One region of the Mycobacterium sp. IDUB_3 genome, then DNA from elsewhere that is predicted to be linked to it. Evidence: riboswitches for the same ligand, from Rfam matches in the RefSeq annotation. Region 1 holds a riboswitch; the other holds the start of a gene.
What was found. A riboswitch is a leader RNA that binds a small molecule or an ion and turns the genes downstream of it on or off. The one in region 1 is predicted to bind magnesium.
Positions count from the first base shown of each region.

Region 1 (5,402 bases):
TCCCGCCAGCACGGAGGAGTGCTCATCCGATGACAACAGCGCGCCTGCCTCGACTGCCACTCGACGAAGCCAAGGCCGCCGCCGACGAAGCGGCCGTCCCCAACTACATGGCCGAGCTCAGCATCTTCCAGGTGCTGCTCAACCATCCGCCACTGGCGCGTGGCATCAACGACCTGCTCGCCACCATGCTCTGGCACGGGACCCTCGACTCGCGGCTACGCGAGCTGGCGATCATGCGGATCGGCTGGCTGACCTCCTGCGACTACGAATGGACGCAGCACTGGCGGGTCGCATCCCGGCTCGGCGTTCCGGCCGACGACCTGCTGGGCGTGCGGGATTGGCCGAACCACGCCGGGTTCGGGTCGGTCGAGCGGGCCGTGCTCGCGGCCACCGACGACGTGGTGCGCGACGGCGCGGTGAGCGCAGCGAGCTGGCTGGCATGCGAGCGCGAATTCAACGGGGACACAACGGTTCTCGTTGAACTGGTGACGGTGATCGGTGCCTGGCGGATGGTGGCGTCGATCCTGCAAAGCCTCGAGGTGCCGCTGGAAGAGGGCGTGTCGAGCTGGCCGCCGGACGGCCGGTCGCCCCGGTCTTAGGGCGATCGCGAGCGCGGCGCAGCCGGGCGAAGCGGGTCGCCCCCATCGGTCTTAGGGCGATCGCGAGCGCGGCGCAGCCGGGCGAAGCGGGTCGCCCCCATCAGTCGTAGCTCCGGCGTGCGCGCCTGAGTTGCCCACGCGCCGTGGCCGATTGACTTAGCAGTCGATAACTCTTAGCGTCGGGCAATGAGAACCAGGGTCGCCGAGATGCTCGGAGTCGAATTCCCGATCTGCGCCTTCAGCCACTGCCGCGACGTGGTCGCAGCGGTGACCAATGCGGGTGGCTTCGGGGTGTTGGGCGCCACCGCGCACAGCCCCCAACGCCTGCAGAGCGAGCTGACCTGGATCGAGGAACAGACCGGGGGCAAGCCCTACGGAGTCGACCTGCTGCTGCCGCCCAAATACGTCGGTGCCGAGCAAGGCGGCATCGACACCACACAGACCCGCACCCTGCTGCCCGACGAACATCGCGCGTTCGTCGACGACCTCCTGGCCCGCTACGGCGTCGCCGCGGCCACCGGGGAACCGCGTGCGTCGCTGGGCGGCCTGAACATCTCGCCCAAGACCTACGAGCCGCTGCTGGAGGTCGCCTTCTCCAACAACATCCGGCTGATCGCCAGCGCGCTCGGTCCGCCCCCGGCGGACCTCGTCGACCGCGCCCACGACCGGGACGTGCTGGTGGCTGCCTTGGCCGGCACCACCCGGCACGCGCAACGACACGCCGCCGCGGGCGTCGACCTGATCGTCGCGCAAGGCACCGAGGCGGGCGGGCACACCGGCGAGGTGGCGACCATGGTCCTGGTGCCCGAGGTCGTCGATGCCGTGGCGCCGGTGCCCGTGCTGGCCGCCGGCGGAATCGCCCGTGGGCGTCAGATCGCCGCGGCGCTGGCCCTGGGCGCCGAGGGCGTGTGGTGCGGCTCGGTGTGGCTGACCACCGAAGAGGCCGAGACCGTGCCCGTGGTCAAGGAGAAATTCTTGGCCGCCAGCTCGTCGGACACTGTGCGATCGCGCTCGATGACGGGCAAGCCGGCGCGGATGCTGCGCACGGCCTGGACCGACGAGTGGGAGCGGCCGGAAAACCCGGATCCGCTGGGCATGCCGTTGCAGACCGCGCTGATCACCGAGCCGCAGGTGCGCATCAACTCCGCCGCCGCCCACCAGGGCGCCAAGGCGCGTGAGCTAGCCACCTACTTCGTCGGGCAGGTGGTGGGTTCGCTCGACCGGGTCCGCCCGACGCGCTCGGTGGTGCTGGACATGGTCGAAGAGTTCATCGACACCATCGGCCGGCTCGACGGCCTGGTCGAGAAGTGATTCGGGGCGGCCGGGCAACCGCGCGGAATTGACGGATTCCTGACGGCCGGCGCGCGTACGCCCAGCTCAGCACCGTGAACCTGGCCGAATGCTGTGCGCGCCCCTAATGAATGCATACAGAATGTCCGACACGCTATCCAGGGATTTGACCGCGTCATACCCGTCGTGCATTATCGGTCGGGTAAGCACCTCGATAGGTGAGGCGTCTACACGAATACAGGCCACTGACCCCGAACGTCGAAAGACGCCCCGGGTCAGGACAGCTCCTCCCGGCTTAAGGGTTGAGCCCAGGTGGCTTCCGGCTTGGATTGTTTTTCAGGCCAGGACACGTCGTGTGGTGCCGAAGCTCTGACGAGTGGGGTGCGGATCTCCGACGGTTGTCGGGTTCTGCTCCTCTGCTGCGCATAGATTGCATGCGACCCGCGCATGCGTCGTGACCGCGAGGAGGTGAGGGACACATGAGTTCTGGCGATAGTCCGGACCGAAGTCCGAACTGTGTTTCGTCCCGATCCGGTCTCCGGCGCGACCTTCTCGGCTGAGTCGTCGCAACGCTAAGTGCTTATCGGCCAAGCGTTCTGAGATCGCGAGGGACGGGACACATCAGTCCAGTCAGTCCCGTTGGATCTCCCCTCTAGGAGGCGATGATGACCGCAGTTTTCTACGACGAAGTGCTCACCGTAGCTCCCGCCCCCACGCTGACCGTGGTGCGCGACACCGACACGATCCCGGCACCCGCCCCGGCTCCCGTGGCCAACGGCCGCCGCCGGGCCGGCACCCCGCTTTTGGGCGCCGGTGGCGACCCGTTGGTGGACGGCGCCGCTCGCCTGCTGAGCGTCCCGCTGCGTCACGTGTACGCCGCGCTGTGGCGGGTTGGCGTCCTCGAAGTCCGGGCCTGAAGCCGAACTCCGATGGACGTCGCGCAACTCGTGCTCCAAGGGGCCGCCTGGCCGCAGACCTAGTTCTGCGGCCAGGCGACCCCTCGGAGTGCGCCCGGATTTGCGGGTCTTCGTAGAATCGTCTTACTGGCGTCGATCCGGCCATCACCGGGGAGCCTTCGGAAGAACAGCCGTCCTGGCTCAGTAGAACCGAACGGGTAGGCCCGTCACAGCCGTCATCGAGTGGCCACGCGAAAGCGCGGCAAGCGGGGTGGTACCGCGGCGCTCGCGCAGCCAGCGCGTCGTCGTCCCCGCTTTGCACCGTGGCACAGGAGACAACGCGCATCGTGACCAACACAACCGGCCCCGAAGCTGGCCTCGAGGCTCAGCCGGTGGACTCCGTCCAGGCCTACCCCAAGCCGGCCGGCGGAGCGCCCGACTTCCCGGCGCTCGAGCTCGAGGTGCTGGACTACTGGGCCCGCGACGACACCTTCCGGGCCAGCATCGCCCGCCGCGACGGCGCACCGGAATACGTGTTCTACGACGGCCCGCCGTTCGCGAACGGGCTGCCGCACTACGGGCACCTGCTCACCGGCTACGTCAAGGACATCGTTCCGCGCTACCGCACCATGCGCGGCTACAAGGTGGAGCGCCGCTTCGGCTGGGACACCCACGGCCTGCCGGCCGAACTCGAGGTCGAGCGCCAGCTGGGCATCAACGACAAATCGCAGATCGACGACATGGGCATCGCCGCGTTCAACGACGCCTGCCGCGAATCCGTGCTGCGCTACACCGACGAGTGGCAGGCCTACGTCACCCGCCAGGCGCGCTGGGTCGACTTCGACAACGACTACAAGACGCTGGACCTGCCCTACATGGAGTCGGTGATCTGGGCGTTCAAACAGCTCTGGGACAAGGGCCTGGCCTACGAGGGCTACCGGGTGCTGCCGTACTGCTGGCGCGACGAAACGCCGCTGTCCAACCACGAATTGCGGATGGACGACGACGTGTACCAGAGCCGCCAGGACCCCGCCCTCACGGTCGGGTTCAGGGTGGTCGGCGGTCCGCTGGACGGCGCGCACCTGCTGGTGTGGACGACGACGCCGTGGACGCTGCCGTCCAACCTGGCGGTCGCCGTCAACCCCGACGTGACCTACGTCGAGGTCACGGCCGACGGCAAGCGTTTTGTTCTCGCGGAGCCGCGGCTGGCCGCCTACGCCCGCGAGTTGGGCGAGCAGCCCGAGATCCGGGCCACCCACCGCGGCGCCGACCTGCTGGGCACCCGCTACCTGCCGCCGTTCCCGTACTTCATGGATACGGATAACGCATTTCAGGTGCTGCCCGGTGAGTTCGTCACCACCGAGGACGGTACCGGCATCGTGCACATGGCCCCGGCCTACGGCGAGGACGACATGGCGACCACCGGCAAGGTCGGCATCACCCCGGTCACGCCCGTCGATTCCAAGGGGCGCTTCGATGCCACGGTTCCGGATTACCAGGGGCAGCACGTCTTTGACGCCAACCAGCACATCATCCGCGACCTGAAGAACGGCAGCGGTCCCGCCGCGGCCAACGGCGCGGTGCTGCTGCGCCACGAAACCTACGAGCACCCCTACCCGCACTGCTGGCGCTGCCGCAATCCGCTGATCTACCGGGCGGTGTCGTCGTGGTTCGTCGCGGTCACCGAATTCCGGGACCGCATGGTGGAACTCAACCAGCAGATCACCTGGTATCCCGAGCACGTCAAGGACGGCCAGTTCGGTAAGTGGCTGCAGGGCGCCCGCGACTGGTCGATCTCGCGAAACCGCTACTGGGGAACCCCGATTCCGGTGTGGAAGTCCGACGACCCCGCGTACCCGCGGGTGGATGCCTACGGCAGTCTCGACGAACTCGAACGCGACTTCGGGGTGCGGCCCACCAACCTGCACCGGCCCTTCATCGACGAGCTGACCCGGCCCAATCCCGACGACCCGACAGGGGCCAGCACGATGCGACGGATCCCCGACGTGCTCGACGTGTGGTTCGACTCGGGATCGATGCCGTATGCGCAGGTGCATTTCCCGTTCGAGAACTCCGAGTGGTTCGACACGCATTACCCCGGTGACTTCATCGTCGAGTACATCGGGCAGACCCGCGGCTGGTTCTACACGCTGCACGTGCTGGCCACCGCGCTGTTCGACCGTCCCGCCTTCAAAACCTGTGTGGCACATGGCATCGTGCTGGGATCCGACGGCCAGAAGATGAGCAAGTCGCTGCGCAACTATCCCGATGTCAGCGAGGTGTTCGACCGCGACGGCTCCGACGCCATGCGCTGGTTCCTGATGGCCTCGCCGATCCTGCGCGGGGGCAATCTCATCGTCACCGAACAGGGCATCCGCGAGGGGGTGCGCCAGGTGCTGCTGCCGTTCTGGAACGCCTACAGCTTCCTGGCCCTCTACGCGCCCAAAGTCGGTACCTGGCGCACCGATTCGACGCAGGTGCTGGACCGCTACATCCTGGCCAAGCTCGCTGAGCTGCGCGACGACCTGACCCACGAGATGGACACCTGTGACATCTCGCGGGCCTGCGAGCAGCTGCGCCAGTTCACCGATGCGTTGACGAACTGGTATGTGCGACG
Region 1 is NZ_JBVAXZ010000001.1:19,428-24,829, forward strand. Features, by position in the region: gene ACZYVJ_RS00010 (carboxymuconolactone decarboxylase family protein) at 30-599, shown strand; gene ACZYVJ_RS00015 (NAD(P)H-dependent flavin oxidoreductase) at 786-1,910, shown strand; M-box (ykoK) riboswitch at 2,093-2,277, shown strand; gene ACZYVJ_RS00020 (Rv1535 family protein) at 2,555-2,806, shown strand; gene ileS (isoleucine--tRNA ligase) at 3,178-5,402, shown strand, end outside.

Region 2 (5,402 bases), 3.4 Mb from region 1:
TCACCAGGCCAAGGATGTGGTCGGGGCTGAAGGACACCGCCGCCGAGACCCCGAGCAGCATCGCGTAGCCACCGTAGAACAGCGGGGCCTCGCTGATCTTCCAATGCAACGAGTGCCGCTTGCCCACGGCATCACCGACCGCATAGGTGGTCGCCAGGCCCACGGCGTTGGCGCCGATCAGCGACGCGTCCAGCAGGATGATCGCGAACAGCACCCCCAGCGTGCCGCCCGAATGCTTCGACAGTCCCGAGGCGACCGCGCCCGCATCGGTGAAGTGGCCCGCATCGGTGGTGCCGGTCAATCCGAACGCCGCCACCGCCATCAACGCCGTCGCGCCGACCATGACCACGAAGATTCCGATGGCCAAATCCGCTCGCCCGTAAGGGATCCAGCGGGCCGTGATGCGCTTGTCCACCACGTTGGACTGCTGGAAAAACAACTGCCACGGCGCGACCGTGGTGCCCACGATGGCGACCACCAGCAGCAGCACCGTCGAGTTGAGCCCACCCGGGAACTGCGGGATCAGACCCGCGACGGCCGCTTTCGGGGTCGGATGCACCAGCCACACCATCGGAAAGATCAACACGTTCACCGCGATCAGCAGGAACATCAGCCGCTCCCAGCGGCGGAACGACCCGCCGGCCACCACCGCGAACAGCAGCACGGCCGCGGCGGGGACGGCGACGATCCTCGGGCAGCCCAGGAACCCGAGAGCCAGTGAGACGCCGATGAATTCGGTCACGATCGTCAACGCGTTCAGGACCAACAGATCACCGACGCTGAAGGCGCCCCAGAACTTGCCGAACCGCTCGAAAATCAAGCGCGCGTGCCCAACCCGGGCCACCGCACCGAGCCGCAGCACCATCTCCTGGTTCACGTACAGCACCGGAATCAGCAGGGCCAGCGTCCACAACAGGCCCATGCCGTAGTCCTGGCCGGCCTGCGCGTAGGTCGCGACGCCACCGGCGTCGTTGTCGCCCACCATCACGATCAGCCCGGGACCGGTGATGACGGCCAGTGTGCGCAGGCGGCGCCACCGTCCACTGAACGCCCCGTAGCCGCCGTCCCCATCGCGCCGAATGCGCCCGAACGCGCCGACGATGTCGCCGACGTGCGCGGAATCCAGCACGGTCGGGCTTTGTGCCTCGCGACGTGCGTCTTCCGGCGCGGCATCGGTCCGGCCGAACGCGGCGTCGCGGCGGCCGCCGCCGGTGTCGATCGAAGTCATCGAATCCTCGCTATCTCGAACAGTTCTCACCTCGCGGTGAGGCAGTCGTGGTCGCGGCACTCAACGCGCCCTCGGCGACGGGCGCGCTGGGTCACCCGTCGGCGAGGCAGTGTTTCAACGGTGGTTGCTGTCCGAACCCGAGGCGTGGCCACCCAGCGACGCGGTGATCATCGCGATCGGCATCCTCGACACGTACATGTTGGCCCGCTCCTGCGGGGTCAGGCTGGCCGGCAGGTGAAACCTGTTGGCCACCAACCGGCCTGCACGCAGCATCGAGCGGCCGCGCATCCGGGAAGCAGCGGAAAAACGGTGCGTGATAACAAAAGCCATGATCTTCTTCTCCTGACGGAGGCCCGATCGGCGTCGGCACGGCGTGTCAGCCGCGCAGCACCAGGAGAGGTCAGGCGGTGAAAGAAATGCCGGAACCGGATCGGGACAAGACGGATTTCGGATAGGGACTATCGCCGGGACTCATCTCGCCCTCACCTCCTCACGGCCAAGACACACGCGGGTGTCACCACATCACCTGAACGAAAGAGGCAGGAATGACGCACGGCACATGCCGCGGGTCGCACCCCTCTCGTCGGAGCTTCGGCACTGCACGGCGTATCCGGAACATTCCAGAAGCCACTTGGGCTCAACCCTTGGGTCCGGGAAGAGCTGTCCTGACCCGGGGCGTCTCTCGACGTTCGGGGTCAGTGGCCTGTATCCATGCAGACGCCTCACCTACCGAGGTGCTTGCGGGGTCCATAGTGACACCGCGGTCGCGGCCTCGTCAAACGCTTAACGGATCCCTGACACCCTGCGCCGCTCTCCCAGCGCCCGCCCAGCCTGCGCGCCTAGGCTCGGTCCCATGACCACAACGTTGCAGGATGCCCGGGTCGCTTCGACGCTCGACCGCATGTACGCCGAGTCGAAAAACCAGATGCCGCTGTTGCGCGAGCGGCGCGGCACGTTCGATCGCCCGATGACCGCCCAGGAGCGGGCCGAAGCGATGAGCGAGTTCTACATCCCGGTGACACCGGAGGCGGGCCGGCTGCTCTATTCACTGGTCCGCGCCACCCGCCCGGCGACCATCGTCGAATTCGGCATGTCTTTCGGCATTTCCGCCGTGCACCTGGCCGCCGCGGTGCGCGACAACGGCGCCGGCCGGGTGGTGACCACCGAACTCAGCGAGACCAAGATCACCGCGGCCAAGCAGACCTTCGCCGAGACCGGCCTCGACGATGTCATCACCATCCTCGAAGGCGACGCGCTGTCCACGCTTTCGGACCTGACGGGGCCGGTCGAGTTCGTGTTGCTCGACGGCTGGAAGGACCTGTACCTACCCGTGCTGGAGCTGCTGGAACCCCGCCTGTCACCCGGTGTGCTGGTCATCGCCGACAACGCCAGCTCGGCCGACATGGCGCCGTATCTGGACCGGGTGCGCAACCTCGAGAACGGCTACGTGAGCTTCAACTTCCAGGTTCGCGACAGCGACAGCATGGAGATCAGCTGCCGCACAAGCGGTTAGAACTACCTCAGCGATTCCTCGAGCCACGGCGTCAGCCACTTGACCCCTTCGGGGGTGAGGTGGACGCCGTCGCTGCGCACCTTGATGCCGTCGACCTTGGCGGTGTAGACACCGTCGGGGCACAACTTCTTGTTCAGGTCGAGGATCGCAACATTCGGGTGGTGGCTAACGGTCTTGCGCAACATGGTGTTCCACAGGTTGACCCGATCCGGCTGGTCCTCCGGATAGAGCCGGCCGTCCGGCTTTTCACCGCCCCGGCTGTAGGGCACGGTGGCGACCACCACGTGGACACCGGTGGAACCCACGATGGTCAGCGCCCGTTCCAGCTCACCGTTGAGGTAGGCGTCGAAGGTCGGGTCGCCGATGTGGGTCCACTGGCCCTCGTTGACCCGGTCCACCGTTTCCCAGCGGCCGATGACCAGCAGCGCGACGTCCGGCTGGTCCTGGCCGACCTGCCTCGACCAGCGAATCGGCCAGCCGTCGCATTCGGATCGTTGCTCCAGGGTTTGGCCGATGTAGCGGTACGGCGTGCCACGCACCAGGCTGCAGCCGATGACGGTGTGGTCGAGGAACGCAAACCCCGGCGTCGGGGGCAGGTAGTGCATCCAGGTCCACCCGATCGAGTCACCGAACACCGAAACGGTGAACGGCCGGTTGCCATCTCGCGGCCCCGGCCGGCTTCCCCCGGGCAGCGACGGCGAGACGGCCGCGACCGCCGAGACGCCGGGCGGTAGTCCGGCCTCGCGCACACCGGGCCCGGTGCCCACCGGAATCATGAACAACGTCACCGCGGCCGCGCTGGCCACGGCCGCCGCCGCCAGCGGCAGCAGTGCCACCCGCGCCGGTCGCCAGCGCCGGATGGGTTGTTCGAGCAGCCAATACGATGCCCCGGCCACCACGAGCGTGGCACCGCAACGCGCGGCGAACAACGGCAGCCCCGACCACCCGGTGCGTTCGCCGTTGAGCGCCAAGAAGATTGGCCAATGCCACAGGTAGACGCCGTAGGAGATGGTGCCCAGCCACACCAGCGGCCGCAACGCGAGCGCGCGGGCGACGAGGCCGCGCTGCTCCAGCGCGACGGGTGCGATCACGATCACCGCCGCGATCGCGACCCCGATCAGTAGGCCGTGCCGGAATTCGCTGCCGGCGCCGGTGGCGTAGTGCGTCGCCGCCGCCAGCCCCGCCAACCCGAGCAGCGGCAGAACGCGGGCGACCCGGCGCCCCCATCGGGTGCGGATCATGCACCAGCCGCGGTTCATCGACGGCCAATCCCGCACCAGCAGGGCGGCCGACGCGGCGCCGACCAACAACGCCTGCGCGCGGGTGTCGGTGCCGAAGTAGATCCGGTCGCGGGTGCCATCCGATGTCATGACGATGGCGAGCGCCGCGGAGGCCAGTGCGCCCACAGTGGCGATGAGGAAGGTGGCGAATCGCACACCGCCGACGGTGGCCCGGGTCGAGCGGCGCCTGGCGCGGGCGGCCAGCAGCAGGGTGACCGCGATGAGCAGTACCGGCCAGATGAAGTAGTACTGCTCCTCCACCCCGAGCGACCAGGTGTGCTGCAGCGGCGAGGGCGGCGCGCCCTGGGTGAAGTAGTCGGTCTTCTGGGCGACGAACCGCCAGTTCGCCATCCACACGAAGGCCGCGATGGCGTCATCGCGCAGCCCGGTCAGCGACCGGTCGGGCAGCAGCTGGCGAGCCGCGGCCACGGTGAGCACCATCAACACCAGCGCGGGCAGCAGTCGCCGGGCGCGCCGGATCCAGAAGCCGGTCAGCTCGATACGGCCGGTGCGTCCCAGTTCATCCAGCAGCAGCGAGGTGATCAGGAATCCGCTGAGGACGAAAAACACGTCGACGCCGATGAATCCGCCGCTGACGCCGGGGATGCCGCCGTGCCCGATGAGCACCAGCGCAACCGCGATCGCGCGCAGTCCGTCGAGTGCCGGAATTCCGCTGGCCCGCTCCGGCTGGTCCCAGATCGCCAGCCTGCCGACGCGGCGCATGGGAGCGACCCATCGGGGCCGAGTACGACGAGCCGGTGCGGGTTGAGACCCGCCCGGCTCGGTGCTTGCTGTCAGCGCGCCGTAGTTACCATCTCGCCCGGCGCCATAGTTGATGCCGATACGTCGCTGCTCCTCCTGTTGAGTTCAGCAAGCCAGCCTAGAGGCGGGCGCGCAGGATCAGGTGGAGGACACGCGAGGGGTTTTTGCCGTGCTGCGTTCGGATTTCGGCCCGGCGCGTCAGGCCTTGTCAGGCGCGTAGCCCAGGGTGCTCTTGACTTCCAGGTACTCGTGGAAACCGAATTCGCTCCATTCGCGACCGTTGCCGCTGCGTTTGTATCCGCCGAACGGTGCGTTCATGTCGAATGCATGATTGATGGTCACCCATCCCGCGCGGATCTTGCGGGCGACGTCGCGCGCCGTGTCGAGATCGGCCCCCGAAACGAAGCCGGCGAGGCCGTATTGGGTGTCGTTGGCGATCTCGACGGCGTGGTCGAGGTCGTCGTAGCCGAGAATGCACAGCACCGGCCCGAAGATCTCCTCGCGGGCGATCGTCATGTCGTTGGTGACGTGCGCGAAGACGGTCGGCTTGACGTAGTAACCCTTGTCCATCCCGGGCGGCCGGCCCGGGCCTCCCGCGACGACGGTCGCGCCCTCGTCG
Region 2 is NZ_JBVAXZ010000001.1:3,395,381-3,400,782, reverse strand. Features, by position in the region: gene ACZYVJ_RS15705 (NRAMP family divalent metal transporter) at 1-1,228, opposite strand, end outside; gene ACZYVJ_RS15700 (hypothetical protein) at 1,343-1,558, opposite strand; M-box (ykoK) riboswitch at 1,797-1,969, opposite strand; gene ACZYVJ_RS15695 (O-methyltransferase) at 2,082-2,741, shown strand; gene ACZYVJ_RS15690 (acyltransferase family protein) at 2,744-4,744, opposite strand; gene ACZYVJ_RS15685 (aldehyde dehydrogenase family protein) at 4,982-5,402, opposite strand, start outside.
Region 2: linked by a shared signal. The riboswitch ahead of ACZYVJ_RS15700 (hypothetical protein) and the one ahead of ACZYVJ_RS00020 (Rv1535 family protein) in region 1 are both predicted to bind magnesium.